Regions from separate parts of the Dyella sp. GSA-30 genome, predicted to be linked through region 3. Evidence: predicted binding sites of a transcription regulator. Region 3 holds the regulator's gene; each other region holds the start of a gene.

Region 1 (4,261 bases), 180 kb from region 3:
TGGGCGAACTCAAGCGTTATCGCGACGAGTACGCACTCGACAGCGGCGACCTCAACGTCACGGCCTTGCTCAACCGCCAGCGCTTTGTCGAGCGCATTGACCAGGCCATCGTGCAGCAGACCGGCGAAGTCGAACGGCAGCGCCGCCTGCTCGATCAGGCCGGTGGGCAGTGGCGTGAAGCGCATGCGCGTGAACGCGCGCTCGGTAGCGTGATCGATCACCACCGCGAGCTGGAGCGTAAAAGCGAAGAGCGTCGCGAACAATCGGAAATCGACGAGCGCATGCAGTACCGGCGCCCGCGTTAGCTCTGGCCCAATCCTTGCTGCCTGGCAGCTATGTCCCATATTCGCCAAAACGATGACGCCATGACTGCCAGCGTAGCTTCGCCCGTCGCTTCCACACCACCGCTTCCCGTGGCTTCGCCATCGCCGTCTTCGCAGCAGAATCAGGGCGACGATCGTTTCGACAGTCAACTGGATGCGGCTCGCCGTCAGCAGCAGCCGAGGCAGGGCGATGACCGCCAGGCGTCCGATGACAACAGCACGCCGGTCGCGCAGGGCAAGACGGCATCGGCTGATGGCGACAAAAAGACCGCCCGTGCGACCGACGACAAAAGCCAGGACGACAGCGACGACACCAGCCTTGCCAGCACCATGCTGCAGTTGCTGGGGCAGTCTGCGCCTGCGGTGGACTCGTCAGCGGCGCCTGCTCAGGGCGCGGCTACCGATCCGACTGCTACGAATACACCGCCCGTGGGCATGTCCGCGCTAGCTCTGGCCATGCCGCAAGCTGTGCCGGCAACCGATGCCCAGGCCACCAAGGATCCCGCTGCCACCAGTGCGCAAGCCAAGTTGGCTGGCATCCCCACCAACGTGCTGCCCACGATGCCCAAGCTCGCCGATCTCGGTAAAGCAGGTGCAACCGAGAGCAAGGCTGACGACAAGGCGGGTGACGACGATTGGCATCACGTTATCGCCAATGCAACGAACAAGGCGAGCACGACCACTGCCACCACGGCAACGAAGACTGTGCAGACCGCCGAAGCCACGCCGACCGACTTACCGCAAACCGCCACCCACAAAGACAACGACATCACCGCCATGCTCGGCTTGACGGCCGGCCCCGGCGGCATCACCCATACCGCACAACCGCAAGTTGTGCAGATGCAGTCATCCGTCGACAGCAGCGGCTTTGCGCAGGAGCTTGGCCAGCAAGTGGCCTGGATGGGCGGGCAGGACATCAAGGAAGCGCGTATCAGGCTCAATCCGGAGTCTCTGGGCGAGCTGGAAGTGAAAGTAAGCATCGATCACAACAACCGTGTCGACGTAGCGTTCGCCGCGCAGCACCCGGCCGCGGTGACCGCCGTGCAGCAGACCTTGGGCCAGTTGGACACCATGTTGGCGGGTCATGGCCTCTCGTTGGGGCATACCTTCGTGGGGCAGCAGCATCAAGGGTCAGATGGGTCTTCTTCGTCTTCCGGCAAAGGTTCGTTTGCTGGTAGCGACGGTGCTGATGGGGACGTCGAGGTTTCGCCGATCAGGCAGGTAGCTGTGGGATTGGTGGATATGTTTGCCTAATTTGGCCTGTCGCGACTGAAGATAGCCTCCCATAGCCTCAGTTTTTATTGTCGTCATCCCGGCGTAGGCCGGGACCCAGTGGCATCGGTTTTCAGTTTTCGCTAGAGAGATGACTTTTATAGGCTCTGGCGACAACCTATCGCAAAGCCACTGGGTTCCGGCCTGCGCCGGAATGACGAGTAGGAAGAGTTTTCGGGGTTCCCTAAAATCACATCTACAAACTCAGCAGGCACTGCCAGCTTGTAGGAGCGACTTCAGCTGCGACCAAGACCCCGGCCCCAAACCCCAGGTCCAATTCCCGACGCCGCCGAAAAACCGTCACCACCCTTCGCGTCATCGCCACGCCACGCGTCAATAAATCCCCCCGGTCACTGCAAAACCGCACCAGATAAGCCATTCCCACACATGGCATGGCGCTTGCTAAACCTCAGGTAACAGCATCATTCCTTACTTGAGGTTATTCATGGCCAAGGCCGAAGCCCCCGTCGTCGAAGCACCCAAACCGCCGAGCAACCGCGGTTTGATCATCACCCTGGTGCTGGCGCTAGTGTTGATTTCCTGCGTCTGCGGCTACGCGCTATTCACCCTTCGCGGGCAGAGCGCCCAAGCCGAAGGCGTGGCAACGACATCGAGCAAGAAGACCCCCGAGATATACTTGCCGCTGGAGCCATCGTTTGTCGTCAACTTCAAGGGCGACGAGCAGCAGACCTATCTGCAAGTAGGTGTGACCCTGATGTCGCACGACCCCGCGGCGATCGAAGCGGCCAAGAATGCCGATCCGGTGATTCGTAACGCGCTCGTGCTGCTTTTCAGCAGCCAGACCGGCGCCGATCTCAACGACGTGCAGGGCAAGCAGAAGCTGCAGGCCAAGGCGCTGGACGCCGTGCGCAAGATTCTTAACGATCGCCTCGGCCGTCCCGGCGTCGACGCGCTGTACTTCACCAGCTTTGTGATGCAGTGACGGAGAACGTCCGATGAGCGACCTGCTTTCCCAGGAAGAGATCGACGCGCTGCTCAATGGCGTGGACGGCGGCACGGTAGAGACGGGCGGCGACGAGCCCCCGCCGCCCGGAACCGCGATCGATTACGACTTTACTCAGCAGGATCGTATCGTCCGCGGCCGCCTGCCGACGCTGGAGATGGTCAACGACCGCTTCGCGCGCTTTTTCCGCACCGGTGTGTTCAACGTGCTGCGCAAGGCCTGCGAGGTCTCGGTCAATGGCGTACGCATGCTCAAGTTCAACGAATACGTGCACGGCCTGGCCGTGCCGAGCAATCTGAACCTGGTACGCATCAAGCCGCTGCGCGGTACCGGCCTGATTGTGATCGAGCCGCGCCTGGTGTTTTCTACCATCGACAATTTTTTCGGTGGCGACGGTCGCTATCACGCACGCATCGAAGGTCGCGATTTTACGCCGACCGAGAATCGCGTGATCCAGATCATGTTGAACGAAGTGTTCACTGCGATGAGCGAAGCGTGGGCGCCGGTGCTTGGATTGCAGTTCGAATTCATCAATTCGGAGATCAATCCGCAGTTCGCCAACATCGTCAGCCCGACCGAAACCGTGGTGGTGTCGCGTTTCCATGTGGAGCTCGATGGCGGTGGCGGCGAGATCCATCTGACCATGCCTTATTCGATGGTCGAACCGATCCGCACCTTGCTCGATGCCGGCGTGCAGAGCGATCGCGTCGAACGCGACGACCGCTGGGCCGAAGCACTGCACGAAGAGATCATGGATGCGGAAGTGGAGCTGAGCTCCCTGTTGTTCGAATCGCAGATCAGCATCGGCGATTTTCTCAAGCTGCGCCCGGGCGACGTGATTCCGGTGCAGATGCCTGACATGTCCACGGTGTTTGCCGAGGACGTGCCGATTTTTCGCGGTCGCTACGGCCAATCCAACGGGCGCAATTCGGTGCGCTATCAGGGGCCCGCGGCCCGGCGCAGCGTGCGCCTGGTAACCGATACTTTTACGGAGACGACACCGGTATGACTCACAGCGACGCAACTCCCGCCGAACTCGGCGGCACCAATGATTTCGAAGCGATCAACCGCGTCGTGGGCGAGTCGGACGTCAACCTGGACATGATCCTGGACGTGCCGGTCACGCTGGCGATGGAGGTCGGCCGCACCCGCATCAGCATCCGCAACCTGCTGCAGCTCAATCAGGGCTCGGTGGTGGAGCTGGACCGCGCCGCGGGCGAGCCGCTGGATGTGTTCGTCAACGGCACGCTGGTCGCGCATGGCGAAGTAGTGGTGATCAACGAGAAGTTCGGCATTCGCCTGACCGACGTGATCAGCCCGTCCGAGCGCGTGCGCAAGCTGCGCTGAGTGGTGACTCCGAGCATGTTTATCGCACTTGCAGCCGCAGCCCCGATTGCCGCGGCCTCCGATGTCAACGTAGGCGCCGAGCTGCTGCGCGTCGTGCTCAGCCTCTGCGCCATTATCGCGGTCATCCTGGTCGCCGGCTGGTTTACGCGTCGCATGCAGGGCCGCACGCAGCCGGGCGGTCGCCGTATCCGCTGCCTGGAAGTCTTCTCGGTGGGTGCGCGCGATCGCCTGATGCTTATCGAGGCCGATGGCAAGCGCTTGCTGGTAGGTACCGGTCAGGGTGGCATGCGCACCTTGCACGTGTACGAAGGCGAGGTTGCGCCCGCGACGCTGCCGGCTGCGCCGCAGGTGCCGA
Region 2 (4,261 bases), 170 kb from region 3:
GGCTTTGGTGGAACGGCTGGTTGATCACGCTAACCGAGTCGCCACGCTTCTCGTCGAAGCCGATCGCGTTCTTGGTCAGATCGGTCAGATGCTGCAATTCCTGCGCGGTGAACGGCACGCTCTTGGCCGGATCCGCGCCGACCGGCTTGTTGTCGACCAGCACCGCGATGCTCAAGCGTGCGAGACGGCCCGCCGGATCACTGACATGGCTGACCGTGCGATCGAGTTCGTAGTTGCGTGTTGCGCTGCTGGAAGCTTCGCTCGGTGCGCTTGCTTGCGCCGTTGCAGCGTTGGTCGCGCCGGGCTTGCCGGCATTCGGACGTGCCGCTGTCGGTTGCGCCACCGTGTTCGGCGGCTGGTTGCTCAATGCACCCGGCACGCCATTGTTCTGTGCGACATCGTGACGCTGCTCGCTATTGGTCTGCTCGCTGCGCAGCGCGGGATGTTCGTGGTCGTACGTTTCGGTCGCTTTCTCGGTCTGGCTGAAATCCATCTCCGCCGACACCTGGGCACGAACGCGGCCCGGTCCGACCAGCGGCGTCAGCAGATCCTCGACGCGCTGCGCATAGGTATTTTCCAGTCGCGTGGCCAGGCGCAGACGGCTATCGCCAATCGCACTGGCGCTGTCGGGATCGCTGATCGTCAGCAACTGCCCCTGTTGATCGATGATCGACACCTGCTTTGCGTCGAGTTCCGGCACGCTGGAGGCAACCAGGTGCACGATCGCCGCGACCTGACTCTGGTCGAGCTGGCGGCCGGGATACAAGGTAAGCAACACCGACGCGCTGGCTTGGCGATTGTCGCGAACGAATGCCGACGGCTTCGGCAAGGCCAGATGCACGCGAGCCGAACGCACCGACTGCAAACCGCCGATCGTATTGCCCAGATCCGTTTCGAGCATTTGCTGATAGCGCGTCCGTTCGGCCAGATCGCTCATGCCAAACGGCGAATCGGCGCCCGGCATGACGGTGCCCGCACTGCCCTGCGGTAGACCTTGTGAGGCAAGTTTCAGGCGCACCGCAGCCAGGTCGGAAGCGGGCACGGAGATCGAGCTGCCATCCGGGCTCAATGTGTAAGGTGTGTTGGCCGCCTGCAATGCCTGCGTCACTGCTGCGGCATCCTTCGAATCCAGCCCCGCATATAGCAGCGCATAGTTGGGACCGCGCGACCACAGCACGACTCCGACGCCGATCGCCACCGCCAGCGCCACGCCCACCAGCAACATAAGCTGGCGCGTCGCCGGACTGCGGGCGATCTGCTTGAGTGGGTCAAGGCGCGCGCCGTTATTGGCGGGTTGCGCGATGGCGGAGTCGGCCATGAATTGGGCTCAATCGTTAGCTTGGGTTGACGAAGGATGTACGGCTCTTGTTCGGCGATTGCATGGATCGATTACATGGACATGTTCATGATGTCTTTGTAGGCATCGAGCAGCTTGCTGCGCACCGCGGTGACCGCACGCAAGGAGAGGTCGGCTTTCTGCATCTGCACCATCGTGGACGCCAGGTCCGAGCCCGGGTCGCCGCGTTCGAAGCTCGCCGCCATCTGGCCGGCCTGCATCTGCGTATTGCCCACCGCCGAAATCGATTGCTTGAGCAATGCGCCGAAATCCATGCCCTGGCTGGCGGCAGGCGTGGTGCTGCTGAAGCTCGTCTCGGGCATGCGCACCTGCGTGGACATCTGGCGCATTTGCGAAAGCAGGCTATTGACGTCGATCTGGCTCATGTCGAAATTCCAACGCTATGGGTGTTCACAGGTGTTAAAAGCACAAGCCGTGCCAGTGTTACGTCGCGTGTCGAAGATGCGTCACACGACTTACCCGTCACACCGTAAAATCCCCTAAAAACATGCACTCTCGTGCGATTACCCGTGTACCGACAACATCGGCTGCAAGCCGTACTTGCGCAGTTTTTCCACCAGCGTCGTGCGTTGCATGCGCAGCAGCTTCGCCGCGTGCGCCACCACGCCGTCGGTGGCGTCAAGCGCCTGACGGATCAGCCCGATCTCGATATCGGCCAGGTGATCCTTCAGATCCAGGCCGCCTTCGGGCAGCTGCACCGCCGAGTCGATGGTCTGCGTGGCGCCCATGGGGGTGCCGATCACATGACGGTCGTCCATCAGCGACATCAGTGCCACGCCGCCGACTTCATCGCTGCTGACCGTGCCGCGGTACTTCTCCGGCAGGTCGGCTGCGCGCACTTCGCCATGCGGGTAAAGAATGGCCAGGCGTTCGACCAGGTTGGACAGCTCGCGCACATTGCCCGGCCAGCTGTGGCTGCGCAGCGCATGCATCGCGCCGTTGCTGAAGCGAACGCCGTCGAGGCCGCGGCGCAGCAGGCGCTGATTGAACTCCTCGATCAGCTCGGGCAGGTCGTCCAGGTGCTCGCGCAAGGCGGGCATCTCCAGCGGGAACACGCTCAGGCGATAGAAAAGGTCTTCGCGGAAGCGACCGTCGGCGATCGCCTGCTCCAGGTTGCGATGGGTGGCGGCGATGATGCGCACGTCGCAACGCTGGGTCTTGTTGCCGCCGACGCGCTCGAACATGCGCTCCTGCAGCACACGCAACAATTTCACCTGCATCGGCAGGCTCATGTCGCCGATTTCGTCGAGGAACAGCGTGCCGCCCTCGGCCATTTCGAAGCGGCCCTTGCGGGTGCTGATAGCACCGGTGAAGGCGCCCTTCTCGTGGCCGAACAATTCGCTTTCGAGCAATTCGGCGGGAATCGCGCCGCAGTTGATCGCCACAAAAGGACGGTCGCGACGTGGCGAGCAATCGTGAATGGTACGCGCCACCATTTCCTTGCCGGTGCCAGACTCGCCCAACACCAGCACGCTGGAATCGAACGGGGCCACCTGACGGATCAGCGCATTGACGCGACCCATCGGCGATGAGCGGCCGACAAAGCGGGCTCGCCCCTGGGCGGCGCTGATCTGTCGTGCATGCAGGCTGCGCATCGCCTCGGCGACCTGCTCGTAGCGCAGCGGAAATTCGAGCCGCTCGACCCGACCGGCGAACGGTGAGTCGTTGCCGGCGAGCCGGATGGTTTGCGGCGAATCGGACGCGAGCAGCAGCGGAATCGCACCAGCTTGTCCGCCGAGTGCGCCAAGGCGCCGCTGCAGCTTGTTGTCGTCGACCACGTGACCGACGTAGACCGCCCGCCATTCCTGCTCAGCTGCCCTCTGCTCGGATAGTTCCGAGTCCAGCTGCGGGCGGTAGCCCAAGAAATGAAGCGCCGACATGACTGCGTCAGCTCGCCCCTGATCGGATTCAATCACCAGAAAGTCGGCGGTATCCATAATCGCTGCAGTTCCCAACTGTTGTACTCATCGTTCACGCCACGTCCGTTGTCGCGCGTCGATCCCCCTTGCCCGTGTCGACTATCCGTCGCCGACACTGGGAGGCAGTGGCAAGACCTGCGCCAAAATTACTGCGTGGTCCGGCCCGAGTTCATAGGGATTTGCCGTTAGATCGTGACGGCCGCATCACTGGAAACGTTTACAAGGCCAAGTATTTGTATGATTTTACTGAGAAAATTTTTGCCTACTCGGCCACTTGGACAGCCAAATTGGCTGTCAGGAACTTGTCGCAGGCCACGTAATTGGTTTCGACCGACTGCTCATAGTGTGATGAGCATCACATGAGGTTGCCGGGAGTGAATCACATTCAGCGCGTGACGAAGTTCTTGTCAGGTCAGTGACTGACGCGCTTCGGCCACTTTGCGACGATGGTGACGAAACACGAAACGCTCGAGCCCGTCATTCACTGCCTCACCCAGCGATTCGAACACCAGAAACGTCGAGCCCTGATCGGCGCCAGGATGTTGACGGACCGGCAATTCCAGCGGCAAAGCGCGGCAGGCATCGATATGCAGGCGAAGCAGTAGAGGACCGTTCGCTTGCGGCACCAGATCGCTGGAAACGAGCGCGCCCGTGGCGTTCAGGCGAATGCGCTGGCGTGCCGGCAATATGCTTTCGGGCACCAACAAGCGGGTGACGATATCCATCAATACATTGAGCTTGTTGTCGATGCGCGCAAGCTCCTGCACCAACGGACTTTCTTCATCGATGTCGCCACGGCGCTCCTCGAGCGAATCGAGCGTCGCGAGCACGTGCAGATTGCGCTCGCGAACTTCGGCCTGGCGTTTTTCGTCCCAGACGCCGTCGAGCGTTGCACACGCCAGATGCAAGCGGTCTTCATAGGAAACGCGCTCGGAAAACACCTGCCAGTCGTTGTCTTGCATGAAAATCCCCTATCGATGACGCG
Region 3 (4,261 bases):
CAGGGCCGTGGCGAAGCCCACGGCGACAAGCTCACCTACAACACCCAGACCAGCCAGATGAATGGCGAGAGCGGTGGCGACGGACGCGTGGCGATGACCTTCGTACCCAAGCCGCGTACCGACAAGGGCGCCAAGCCGGCGACGCCACCGGCCAAGCCTGCGAGCAGCGCGTCGGCACCGGCGCCCGCCCAATCCACGTCGACCAAGCCGCAGGGGCAACCGTAATCCATGCTTTCTGCTGAAGGTCTGCAAAAGAGTTTCCGTACCCGTCAGGTCGTGCGCGACTTTGCCTTCTCGATTCGCGAAGGCGAGGTCGTCGGTCTGCTCGGCCCGAACGGCGCTGGCAAAACCACCTGCTTCTACATGATCGTCGGCCTGATCGAGGCCGATGCGGGCTTGATCAAGCTCGACAAACAGGACATCACCGGCCTGCCGATGCATGCCCGCGCCAAGCTGGGTATCGGCTATCTGCCGCAGGAAGCCTCGGTGTTCCGGCGCCTGACGGTGTCAGACAACATCATGGCGGTACTGGAATTGCGCGAAGGTCTGGATCAGCGCCAGCGCAATACCGAGCTGGAAAGCCTGCTCGATGAGCTGAAGATCGCGCACATCGCCGAACAGAAAGGCATCAGCCTGTCGGGCGGCGAACGCCGACGCGTGGAAATCGCCCGCGCATTGGCCGCGCAGCCGCGTTACATGCTGCTCGACGAACCGTTCGCCGGCGTCGATCCGATTTCGGTAGGCGAAATCCAGCGCATCGTCCGTCATCTGAAAGAGCGCGGCATCGGCGTGCTCATCACCGATCATAACGTTCGCGAAACACTCGGGATCTGTGACCGAGCCTACATTCTCAACGATGGCGAAGTGCTATCGCGTGGCACACCGGCACACATCCTGGCCGACGAGAAGGTACGTGAAGTCTATCTGGGCCGCGAATTCCGGTTGTAATCCGAATACCTGCCCGTTTTGCAGGTGCTCGTCATGACACGACGTTTTAACGTAACCCTGATCCAAATCACATTCGACTGTACGCTCTAGCCTCCCCTGGCGACTAGGGCTATGGTCGCACCCGTTTATAGGGGTTAGGATGACCCCAGTTCATCTTTTCCCGGCTGGCATGAAAACCGGACTGCAGTTTCGCCTCAATCAGCAACTTACGCTCACGCCTCAACTTCAACAGGCTATCCGCCTGCTGCAGCTGTCGCAGTTGGAGCTGGAGGCCGAGCTGCGCCAGATTGCCGAGAGCAATCCGCTGCTCGAGTTCTCCGAAGAATCCACCGACAACGAAAACGCCGAAGACGGCAGCTTCGAAAGCGCGGTCGAAGTACCGGTGCCGTCCAGCACCAAGAGCAGCGACGATAGCGGCCCGGGCGACGACGCCGAAGCGCCAGACTGGAGCGACGGCCCCGGCGATCAACCGATCGACTTTTCCAGCAGCGGCAGCGCCAGTTCCAGCCGTAGCAACGGCAATGGCGACGAAGACGGCTTCGAGCCGCAAAACGCCGCGCCGGAAACGTTGCACGAACACCTGATGTGGCAGCTGAATCTGACGCACATGACGCCGCGTCAACGCACCATCGCAACGGTGCTGATCGATGCGGTCAACGCCGACGGTTACCTCAGCGAAGGCCTGGAAGCCGTCGCTGCCGCCATTCCAGCCGATTTGAAGGCGAGCCTCGACGAAGTCGACGGCGTGCGCCGCCTGCTGCAGCGTTTTGATCCGACCGGCGTGGCGAGCCTGGACTTGCGCGATTGCCTGCGGGTGCAGCTGGAACAGTTCGACCCCGACACGCCGCATATCGAACTGGCGCTGCGTATCGTCGACAACGAACTCGAATTGCTCGCTCGCAACGACGTCAGCAAGCTGGCGCGCCGTCTGCGCGCCGAGCCGGAAGAGGTTTCCGCCGCGTCCATGCTGATCCGCAGCCTGGATCCGCGCCCTGGCGCGTCGATGGACCCGACACCGGTGGAATACGTTGCGCCCGACGTGTACGCACGCAAGGACGGCGGCCGCTGGCGCGTAAGCCTCAATCCCGATTGCCAGCCGCGCCTGGGCCTCAACCAGCACTATTGCAACATGATCGCGCAGGCCCGCGGCGAAGACGCCAGCTGGATGCGCGGGCAACTGCAAGAAGCGCGCTGGCTGATCAAGAGCCTGGAGTCGCGCGCGGAAACCTTGCTCAAGGTCGCCGAAGCCATCGTGCGGCGGCAGAGCGCCTTTCTCGACTACGGCCCCGAAGCGATGCACCCCCTGGTGCTGCGCGAAGTCGCCGAAGAAGTCGGCATGCACGAATCGACGATTTCCCGCGTGACCACGCGCAAATACATTCATACGCCGCGCGGAACGTTCGAACTCAAGCACTTTTTTTCCAGTGGTGTTTCCACCGAAGACGGCGGCAGCGCATCGGCCACGGCCATTCAGGCGATGCTGCGCAAACTCGTCGACGCGGAAGACACACGCAAACCTTTATCGGACCAGGCGATCGCCGAAGAATTGCGCCGCAAGGGCATTCAAGTGGCGCGTCGCACGGTTGCCAAATATCGGGAGGCCATGCGCATACCAAGTTCGAGCGAGCGCCAACGCGCCAATTGATCGGTACGTGAGAAATAAATTCGCGCTTGCGGGAACTTGATCGCGCCAGGAATGTTCCCAGCTTATGACTGATGGTGTTTCCTCGACACCCGAGGATGCATCCAACCCAAGCCGCGAAACGCGGCCAGCATCATGAGGAGGCGCAACATGCAATTCCAACTCAGCGGTCAGCAGATCGAAGTCACCCCGGCCCTGCGCGAGCACGCTACCGCCAAGCTCGACCGCCTTACCCGCCTCGACGAAAAGATATTGAGCCTCAATATCGTTCTCTCGGTCAGCAAGCTGCAGCAGAAAGCCGAAGGCAATCTATCGGTCAATGGCAGCGTGCTCCACGCCGAGGCCGTCGAATCAGACATGTATGCCTCCATCGATGTCCTGTTCGACAAGCTCACCGCGCAATTGCGCAAACACCGCGACAAGATCTGCGACAAGCACCAGCGTGAAGTGCGCGCTGAGCGGCAGTACGGTTGATCTTCTGGGGGCCGGCTAGGCCAAGAGCCCCCTCACCCCGCCCCTCTCCCCCCGGCAAAGCCAGGGGAGAGGGAGCAAAACCCGGTCCTCTCCCAGCCCATGCCTTGCGCCCCGGTATCTTTCGGGGCGCGTCCTTGTGCTGCAGGGCACAAATGGATCCAAACTGGCACAATATCGCCAGGTGCCGCTCGCGCGGCCAAAGGGACTCCGCTTGGACCGCCTCACCGCTCGACAACTCTACGATGGCGTACACGAACGCATGGCCTTGCGCTGGGTGTCGGGCATGCGTGGGGAAGCGCGCGTGCTCGAACATGGCGTCACGATCAGCCGACGCCCGTCGCTGATCGGTTACCTGAACGTCATTTACCCCAACAAGATCCAGATCATCGGCACGGAAGAGCTCAACTTCCTCGATGGGCTGGATTCGCGCCAGCGCTGGGAAGTGATCAACAAGATCGCCGCTTACCAGCCGGTAGCGATTATCGTGACCAAGGATCAGGCGATCCCGTCCGATCTGCGTGAAGTGGCCGAAGAGACCAATACGCCCTTGTGGATCAGCTCCAAGCGCGGCCACGAGCTGCTGACCTGGATGCAGTACTACTTGGCGCGCATGCTGGCCCCGCGCATCACCTTGCACGGGGTTTTTCTCGAGGTCTTTTCGATCGGCGTGCTGATTACCGGCGAGTCCGGCTCGGGCAAGAGCGAACTGGCGCTGGAACTGATCAGCCGCGGCCATCGGCTGGTGGCCGACGATGCCACCGAATTCACGCTGATCGCGCCGGATGTCATCGACGGCACCTGCCCGGAACTGCTGCAGGATCTGCTCGAGGTCCGCGGCCTGGGCGTTCTCAACGTACGTGAGATGTTCGGTCACACCGCGGTGAAGCCCTCGAAGTATCTGCGCCTGGTCGTGCATCTCAAGCCACTGCGAGACGGCGAGGACACCGATGGCATGACCCGCCTGACCGGCGACGTCGGCCGCCGCGAGATCCTGGAAGTGCAGGTCCCGCTGATCACCATCCCTGTGGCACCGGGTCGCAACCTGGCGGTCCTTGTGGAAGCGGCTGTGCGCAGCCATGTATTGAAGAGCAAGGGCATCGATCCGGCACAGACCTTCATCGACCGCCAGGCGCACCAGATGCGCCGGTTGCCGCCCTGGTAACAGAGAACCTTCATGAGCGATTCCCCGCAACTGGT
Region 4 (4,261 bases), 1.4 Mb from region 3:
AGTGATCGAGGTCGATAAAAGCGATAAGCAGAGCTTGGCCGTTCGCGCGAGTCGTATCCAGCCGGCGATTCATTTCGCTCATCAGCGCGCGACGGTTCGGCAAATGCGTCGTGGCATCGGTCAACGCGCTGACGGCAAGCGTATCGTTGGCGTTCTGCAACGCTTGCACGAGACGTTCGCGCTCGATCTGTTCACTGATGAGGCGCGAAAACATGACAAGCACCTGTTCCGCACCATCGGCCAGTGGTTTGCGTTCGTCACTGGCAGCGCACAACGTACCGTAGAGCTCGCCATCGCCCGTTCGTACCGGCGTGCTCGCATACGTGGCGATGCCCAGTTCGCGCGCCGGGCCGGAGTCGGGCCAGCAGTTGGCTACGTCGTCGGTATAAGGACGCCCTTCTTCCAGGGCGCGCTTGCACAACGTTGCTTCCCAAGGCACCGACAAGCCTTCGGGAATCTCCAGGCGATGCGTATTGCGAGCAAAGAGAATGTGCTGCACGCCGCTGGCTTCATCGATCGTCGTCAGATACGTCGATTCGAGTCCCGTGACGGTCTGCAACAATTCCAGCAACGGCCGCACCAGCTCTTCCAGCGATCTGGCCTGAGCTACGGAGCTGGCGACGACACCCAGGAAATGGGCGGAAGAAGCATAGTGTTCTGAGCGCGTCATCTTGAATCTGTCGATGCGGACGGCGGCCGATAAGCCAGATGGGTTCATTTCATCTTCTGTCGGCGCAAGTTGCAATGCCCGCCCGCACACGGCTACCAAACGGGCGGTAAAAAACGAGAACGGGCGCCGAAGCGCCCGTCCTTGCGTCAAGCTTGCGAACAATCAGATCGCGTAATACATCTGGAATTCCAGCGGATGCGTGCTGGCGCGATAGCGGGTCACTTCCTGCATCTTCAGCGCGATGTACGCGTCGATGAAGTCGTCGGTGAACACGCCGCCGGCCTTGAGGAAGTCGCGGTCCTTGTCCAGCGCTTCGAGCGCGGCGTCGAGGCTGGAGCAGACCTGCGGGATGTTCTTCTCTTCTTCGGGCGGCAGATCGTAGAGATCCTTGTCGGCCGGCGCACCCGGGTCGATCTTGTTGATGATGCCGTCGAGGCCGGCCATCATCAGCGCGGTGAAGGTCAGATAGCCCGACTGCATCGGATCGGGGAAGCGCACTTCGATGCGACGGCCCTTCGGGCTCGACACGAACGGAATGCGGCAGCTGGCCGAACGGTTGCGTGCCGAGTAGGCGAGCATCACCGGCGCTTCGAAACCCGGCACCAGGCGCTTGTAGCTGTTGGTGGTGGAGTTGGCGAACGCGTTGATCGCCTTGGCATGCTTGAAGATGCCGCCGATGTACCACAGCGCCGTCTGCGACAGGCCGCCGTACAGGTCGCCCGCGAACAGGTTGGTGCCGTCCTTGGACAACGACTGGTGCACGTGCATGCCGCTGCCGTTGTCGCCGACGATCGGCTTGGGCATGAAGGTGACGGTCTTGCCGTTCTGGTGGGCGACGTTCTTGATGACGTACTTCATCGTCATCAACTCGTCGGCCTTCTGCACCAGCGTGTTGAAGCGCACGCCGATTTCGCACTGGCCGGCATTGGCCACTTCGTGGTGGTGCACTTCCACCACCTGGCCCAGCGACTCGAGCACCTTGCACATGTCGGCGCGCAGGTCACCCAGCGAGTCGACCGGGCTGACCGGGAAGTAGCCGCCCTTCACGCCCGGGCGGTGGCCGGTGTTGTTGTTGTCGTACTTGTAGCGCGACGACCAGGCGGCTTCTTCGGAGCCGATTTCATAGAACACGCGGCCCATGTCGTTCTGCCAGCGCACCGAGTCGAAGATGAAGAACTCGGGTTCCGGGCCGAAGAAGGCGGTGTCGGCGATGCCGGTGGACTTCATATAGGCTTCGGCGCGCTTGGCGATCGAGCGCGGGTCGCGGCCATAGGCCTGCATGGTGCTCGGCTCGAGCACGTCGCAATGCAGCACAAGCTGGGTGTGCGCGCTGAACGGATCGAGGTAGGCGGTATCCGGATCGGGCAGCAGGACCATGTCCGACTCGTTGATGCCCTTCCAGCCCGAGATCGACGAACCGTCGAACATCTTGCCGTCTTCGAACGTCGACTCGTCGATGGCGTGGGCCGGGAAGCTGACGTGATGATGCTTGCCGAGCATGTCGGCAAAACGCAGGTCGACAAACTCGACCTCGTGTTCCTGGATCAGGTCGAGCACTTTCTGAGCGGACATGGACGGACCTCGGGGGCTGATAAGCGGGAAAAGATGCAACGTTTTAGCAACAGCTGTGCCAGGCAGTGTAGCGCTTTTGAATCAGACAGTTAAAGCATGGTGACGGCCTATCTCAGGCATCCGTAGGCACCAGATTGGAGCGATCATTGCACCATATCAGAGCAATGAACAGTTGCCGATCACAACCCTTCTTCTGCCAGCCTCGCGCCATATAGACCACGTAAGCTATGCCGCTTCGTGTCGGGCGCAAGCCCGCCAGTCTTATCGCATAACGGAGTTGCAGCACAGTGAGCGACCTGATCAACGTCATCCTGCTCGGCATCATCGAGGGCATTACCGAATTCCTGCCCATTTCCAGCACGGGCCATCTGCTGATCGCCGAGAAGCTCGGCCTGGGCGAACGCTCGGACCTGTTCAATGTCGGCATCCAGGCTGGCGCGATCCTCGCCGTGACGTTCATCTACTGGAAGCGCATCTGGCAGCTGTTCACGCAACTGGGCGACCGCGACAACCGCGACTACCTGATGAAGCTGATCGTCGCCTTCGCGATCACCGCGGTGCTTGGCCTGATCGTGACTCATTACGGCTTCAAGCTGCCTGAGACGATTACCCCCATTGCCTGGGCGCTACTGATCGGTGGTTTCTGGATGATCGCCGCCGAGCAGATCGCCGCGCGGCAGGTCGATCGCAAGGCCGTGACCTGGCCGGTCGCGATCCTGGTCGGTGTCGCGCAGATGGTGGCCGGCGTATTCCCGGGCACCTCGCGTTCGGGCGCGACGATCTTCACTGCCATGCTTGTCGGCACCAGCAATCGCGCGGCCGCCACCGAGTTCGCCTTCCTGGTCGGTATCCCGACCATGTACGCCGCTACCGGCTACGAGCTGCTCAAAGTGGTCAAGCATGACGGCGTTGCGCACGAGGACTGGACCGCGCTGATCGTCGGCTTCATCGTCTCGGCCATCGTGGCCTTTATCGCGGTGAAGTGGTTGCTCGGCTATATCCGCAGCCATCGTTTCACCGCATTTGCGGTGTACCGCATCGTGCTGGGCCTGGCATTGCTGCTGTTCATGCGCGGCGCCTGAGTCGTTCCATGAGCGAGATGTCCTATCCGCTGGCAACCATGGCCACCGCGCTGCGCACGGTGCGCGAACGCGCGCCGCTCGTGCAGTGCATCACCAACTTCGTGGCAATGAACATGGCCGCCAACGCGATGCTGGCCATCGGTGCCTCGCCGGCGATGGTGCATGCCGAAGAAGAAGCCGGTGAATTTGCTGCCTTCGCCGACGCGTTGACCGTGAACATCGGCACCCTCTCGTCGGACTGGCTGGCCGGCATGCTGGCCGCCACAGCGTCCGCACGACAAGCCGGCAAGCCATGGGTGCTCGATCCGGTGGCGCATCAGGCCACGGCGTTCCGACGCCAGGCCGTCATGCGTCTGCTCGAACATCGCCCGGCCGTGATACGCGGCAATGCCTCCGAGATGCTCGCCTTGAGTGGCAGCGTCAGTCGCGCGCAGGGCGTGGACAGTCGCGACGCAGTGGAAGCGGCCGAAGCTGGCGCCATGCGCTTTGCGCGCGAGCAAGGCACCGTCGTCGCCGTCACCGGCGAGGTCGACTTTCTTACCGATGGCGAGCGCAGCCTGCGCTTTGCCGGCGGCTCGCCCTGGATGCCGCGCGTGACCGCCATGGGCTGCACGCAGACCTGCGTGATGGGTGCGATGCTGGCCGTGTTGCCCGGACAGCCGTTCGAAGCGGCAGCGACGACGCTTGCACTGTTCAAGCAGGCAGGCGAATGCGCCGCACGTGATGCGGAAGGTCCCGGCTCGTTTCACTGGCGCTTTATCGATGCGCTGGCCACGATCGACGATGTGCAGCCGCGCGCTCCCTAAGACAAAGCAATAACGCCAGGGCAGCCACCCACGCCACCATCGGAGCGCATACCATAGCGATGTCGCCCGGATGGCCGCCCATGCAAGCCCCGCAACGCTACCGACTGCTCGATCTTTCCATCGACCTCGCA

What was found. The regulator sigma-54, encoded in region 3, starts transcription at its own class of promoters, with help from an activator protein. The targets are predictions, from matches to a motif close to TGGCACGNGCNTTGC.
Region 1: QMG46_RS21575 (flagellar basal body-associated FliL family protein) is a predicted target of sigma-54. The motif match lies at 1,984-1,998, and genes of this name have one in related genera.
Region 2: fliE (flagellar hook-basal body complex protein FliE) is a predicted target of sigma-54. The motif match lies at 1,763-1,777, and genes of this name have one in related genera.
Region 4: glnA (type I glutamate--ammonia ligase) is a predicted target of sigma-54. The motif match lies at 2,289-2,303, and genes of this name have one in related genera.

What each region holds. Positions count from the first base shown of each region.
Region 1 covers NZ_AP027042.1:5,001,266-5,005,526, reverse strand. Annotated here, with positions in the region: gene fliJ (flagellar export protein FliJ) at 1-305, shown strand, start outside; gene QMG46_RS21580 (flagellar hook-length control protein FliK) at 366-1,577, shown strand; gene QMG46_RS21575 (flagellar basal body-associated FliL family protein) at 2,041-2,538, shown strand; gene fliM (flagellar motor switch protein FliM) at 2,552-3,568, shown strand; gene fliN (flagellar motor switch protein FliN) at 3,565-3,906, shown strand; gene QMG46_RS21560 (FliO/MopB family protein) at 3,922-4,261, shown strand, end outside.
Region 2 covers NZ_AP027042.1:5,009,023-5,013,283, forward strand. Annotated here, with positions in the region: gene fliF (flagellar basal-body MS-ring/collar protein FliF) at 1-1,318, opposite strand, end outside; gene fliE (flagellar hook-basal body complex protein FliE) at 1,390-1,722, opposite strand; gene QMG46_RS21615 (sigma-54 dependent transcriptional regulator) at 1,861-3,294, opposite strand; gene QMG46_RS21620 (PilZ domain-containing protein) at 3,684-4,238, opposite strand.
Region 3 covers NZ_AP027042.1:5,179,924-5,184,184, forward strand. Annotated here, with positions in the region: gene lptA (lipopolysaccharide transport periplasmic protein LptA) at 1-225, shown strand, start outside; gene lptB (LPS export ABC transporter ATP-binding protein) at 229-948, shown strand; gene QMG46_RS22405 (RNA polymerase factor sigma-54) at 1,118-2,593, shown strand; gene raiA (ribosome hibernation-promoting factor, HPF/YfiA family) at 2,741-3,064, shown strand; gene hprK (HPr(Ser) kinase/phosphatase) at 3,324-4,226, shown strand; gene rapZ (RNase adapter RapZ) at 4,239-4,261, shown strand, end outside.
Region 4 covers NZ_AP027042.1:1,031,324-1,035,584, reverse strand. Annotated here, with positions in the region: gene QMG46_RS04605 (GGDEF domain-containing protein) at 1-670, opposite strand, end outside; gene glnA (type I glutamate--ammonia ligase) at 833-2,242, opposite strand; gene QMG46_RS04595 (undecaprenyl-diphosphate phosphatase) at 2,530-3,324, shown strand; gene thiM (hydroxyethylthiazole kinase) at 3,333-4,130, shown strand; gene QMG46_RS04585 (winged helix-turn-helix transcriptional regulator) at 4,211-4,261, shown strand, end outside.